Regions from separate parts of the Colwellia sp. BRX10-9 genome, predicted to be linked through region 1. Evidence: predicted binding sites of a transcription regulator. Region 1 holds the regulator's gene; the other holds the start of a gene.

Region 1 (2,212 bases):
TTTATCGCCAGCATCAACATTAAGGTGTTTACCTTCTTGTGTTTCATACTGTGATCTTGGCGTCGATAAAACGGAGTAGAACTCAATATCTTGATCAAAATATTTGTAATGCCATTTCCACTGAGAGGCGGTAACTTGAATGGTAACGTCAGAATCGTCGTTATTTTCCATTTCAATCAGTGTTTTTGTTGCTGGTACAGCCATAGCGATAAGAATGACAATGGGAATTGCTGTCCAGAGGATTTCTACTTTTGTACTTTCATGAAAATCTGCTGATTTAGCCCCTTTGGATTTTCGATGGAAAACCATTGACCAAAACATAGCACCAAAAACGACCACACCAATTGCTACACATATATACATTGCGAGCATATGTAGATCGTAAACATCTCTACTTACTTCTGTTACACCCTTGGTCAGATTTAATTGCATATCTGCCCAAGCTGAACTGGAAAGAACACTCCCCAACAACAGCCAACCTAGGTTACGTCTTTTCACACGACATCTCCTTCACCCTATAAAAGTTTAAAACTTGATACCTAGGACAAAACACATCCTTTAGTACGGATTTTTATTATTTTCTTAGCGATTTTGTTATCAACCAGTTAGCGTCGACAACATCGCCTTATATTTATATTTGTACACATTCCAAACTAGAATTACTTAAAAGTTGATCTGGGTCAATTTAAAAATCGAGCTATTTTAAAATAAAAACCAATAAAAACAATAGAGTATCAACTCTAATACAGGCAAAGGCCTAATAACAAAGGGCTGTAGCCGTAGTATTAAAAATAAACAGCTGAGTATAAATACGCGTATTGTAAAAATTGATCTTGGTTGTTTTTTAATCAGAGAAAGATAAAGTTGTTTGAATGGGCTTTAGAATGAAAATTATTCTTAGTAAAGAGAAAGGTTTGCATGAAAAGAATACGAAAGGTTAGAAAAGCAAACTTTAGCCTATTTTATACACTAAAGTTTGCGGAGCAGTTTTACATATTTAATACTATATTTGTTAGATAAATTGGCTTAGTTACCACCAAGTTTATTGGATAGGTTAACTTAACTACATCCAGTCTGCCGAGCGAATAACGCCAACAGCCAACCCTTCAATATTAAACTCTTGATCAGACAAATCGACTTTTATAGGAGAGAAGTCATCATTTTCAGCATGTAAGTAAACGATGTTACCTTCTCGTTTATAACGTTTAACCGTAACATTTTCTTCGACACGAGCAACAATTACTTGGCCATTCTGTACATCGGTCGTTTGATGAACCGCTAACAAGTCACCATCAAGTATGCCGATATTTTTCATGCTTTCGCCATTAACTCTCAATAAGTAATCAGCAGCTGGGTGGAACAAATTACCATCAACTTTGTAATGATCTTCAACATGCTCTGCAGCTAAAATAGGTTCACCTGCAGCCACTCTGCCGATTAAAGGTAAACCGGCTTCTTCCATTAACTTCTCAGTCAAACGAATGCCGCGAGAAGTACCTGGCAACATTTCTATATAGCCTTTTTTAGCCAAAGCTTTTAAATGTTCCTCTGCTGCATTTGCTGATTTAAAGCCAAAAAACTTGGCTATTTCAGCACGCGTTGGTGGCATGCCCGTATCGCTTATTTTGTCTTTGATCAGATCAAAAACTTGTTGTTGTCGGTTCGTTAGAGGGCGTAATTCGCTGATTTCATTTAGCATAGGGAGCCTGTAAATTTACACAGTTGTTACTGTGAGTATATACAGGTCGTTAGTAAAGGCAAGTTTTCTAGTCGAATTATTTTTGAAAACTCCCTGATTTTAAATAATGGATAACTTGTTCGATAACTTTTTCGTTTTTCATCATAAATGGATGGGTCGTTTCCATTTCAATGTGATCATTCATACCATCAAGTTTGGTACTAGCAACCGAAACTTTACCATCATCTTTATCAGGAATAAGTGTTGATAATATCCAATTAATACTTTGATTACCGGCAATAACACCCAAATCAAAATTAGCATTGCCAAGGTTACTAGGGACACTGAATTCGCCGGTACCTAATTGCATACCCGCATCACCATTGATGAAACTAAAACCAGGTGTATTTTTTAGTTTATCAACAACTTCACTGCCTTTGTTTGGTGGACCTAGCATCACGACTTTATGTAAATTAGGTATTTTATGCATACTTAAATATTGGCGAACTAATATACCGCCCATTGAATGGGTAA
Region 2 (2,212 bases), on a different contig from region 1:
TACCTGCAGTTATTCCATCGCTTAAAAACGCTTAAAGTTCTATTTTAAAAGGCTTGCAGCCTACGTTATTAGTTTCGAATGAATAAGCATTCTCTTCAATTAATGCCTTAGCCCTAAATCTTTTAAATCTCGATGAAAGCGAAAAATTTAATCAAAATGGTAGTCAGTAAATGATTTATAAAAAAGTCAACTTTACAAGCCATGAAAATACAGCGAAACTATTATTAATCCTAAGATACAAACAACTTACTGCGTAGACATGAGCAAAATTTATAACACCATAGGTTTAATAGGCAAACCAAATCACGAAGGAGCCGGCGCAACAATAACAGCGCTCTATCAATTTCTTACCGGACAAGGTTATCAGGTATTAATTGAAAGCTCAGTTGCCCCATCAATCGATATCGATAATCTAACGATTAGTACCCTAGTAGAAATTGGTGAACAAGCTGACCTGGCTATAGTCGTGGGCGGTGATGGTTATATGTTAGGCGCCGCGAGGGTTTTATCATGTTTTGATATCGGTGTTATTGGTGTAAACAGAGGGAACTTAGGCTTTCTTACCGATTTATCGCCCGATGAATTAATTGAACCACTTGAGAAAATTTTACGTGGCGAGTCGCGCGCTGAGCAACGTTTTATTATTGAAGCAGAAGTTTATCGCCACGGAAAATTGAAAAGCTCTAACAGTGCGGTCAATGAAGCAGTGCTACACGCAGGAAAAGTAGCCAGCATGATTGAATTTGAAGTTTACATTGATGGTAGCTTTATGTTCAGCCAACGCTCTGACGGCTTAATTGTGTCAACACCTACTGGCTCAACCGCCTATTCAATGTCGGCAGGTGGTCCAATTTTAACACCCAATTTAAATGCCTTATCGTTAGTGCCAATGTTTCCACACACCCTAACCAGTAGACCCATAGTCGTCGACGGCAATAGTGAAATAAAACTATTACTCGCCAATGAGAACTATGAAAGCTTACAAGTAAGTTGTGATGGCCATGTTATTTTAGCGGTATTACCAGGTGATGAAGTTATTATCAGAAAAAGTGAATATACGCTGCGATTAGTTCATCCACTAGACCATGACTACTTTAATGTACTGCGAAGTAAATTAAGTTGGGGCAATAAGCTTTATTAATTTTTAACAAATTCAATCTGTTGAATTTTTATTCGATTAACACTTGCACAAAACCACTTTACTGTATAAATTAACAGTTATACATATTTATACAGTGAATTGGTTTCTCATGCTTTTACATCTTAATATTCAAAACTTCGCCATTGTGCGCACCCTAGATATAGATTGGCGCAAAGGTATGACAACCATCACCGGAGAAACAGGTGCGGGTAAATCGATAGCTATTGATGCCTTAGGTTTATGTTTAGGCGATAGAGCGCTCACTAATGTTGTAAGACCCAATACTAAAAAAGCAGAGTTAGCCGCAACCTTTGATATCAACAAAAACATTTCCGCACAAAAATGGCTTAAAAAAAATGGCCTATCCCTAACAGACGAACACGATGCTGAGTTAGATTGTGAATGTATTTTACGCCGAGTAATATCAGCTGAAGGACGCTCAAAGGCTTACATTAACGGTAGCCAAGTTCCGCTTGCCCAACTTAAAGATATCGCACAATTTTTAATAAGTATTCATGGCCAACACGATCACCAACTCATTGTTAAGCCGGCTCAACAGCGTAAAATACTTGATGAGTATGCCGATCATCAGCACTTATTAGACGACGTTCAATATTACTATCAGCAATGGCGAAATCTCAATACAGAACTAAAACAGTTACAAGAAAGTAAAGAGCAACGCGAAGCAAAACTGCAGTTATTACAATACCAAGTGACCGAGCTAGACGAATTTTCACTACAAACGGGTGAGTTTCAAATTCTAGAAAGTGATTACAAACGTCATAGTAACGGTCAGTCATTATTGACCGGCACTTTGAAAGCATTGCAAACTTTATCTGAAAACGAAAATCACAATATTTCAGACAGCCTAAGAAACAACTGCGAACAGTTGAATGATTTAGTTCATATGGATCCTAAGTTAGCAAATATTGCTAATACCTTGAGCGAAGCACTTATTCTTGTAGAAGATGCTAATGATGAACTAAAGCACTACTACGATAAGCTTGAACTCGATCCAGAAGCTTATCAAATGATTGAAGACCGCTACTCGCTCGCTATTCAACTTGCTAA

What was found. Region 1 encodes LexA, which represses DNA repair genes until DNA is damaged. Its sites were predicted from a motif close to TACTGTATNNNNATACAGTA; they were not measured.
Region 2: a site for LexA is predicted at 1,201-1,220, ahead of recN (DNA repair protein RecN). Genes of this name have one in related genera too.

What each region holds. Positions count from the first base shown of each region.
Region 1 is NZ_JACGVV010000007.1:24,463-26,674, reverse strand. Features, by position in the region: gene coxB (cytochrome c oxidase subunit II) at 1-498, opposite strand, end outside; gene lexA (transcriptional repressor LexA) at 1,064-1,699, opposite strand; gene H4J69_RS06085 (alpha/beta fold hydrolase) at 1,776-2,212, opposite strand, start outside.
Region 2 is NZ_JACGVV010000020.1:3,458-5,669, forward strand. Features, by position in the region: gene nadK (NAD(+) kinase) at 260-1,141, shown strand; gene recN (DNA repair protein RecN) at 1,251-2,212, shown strand, end outside.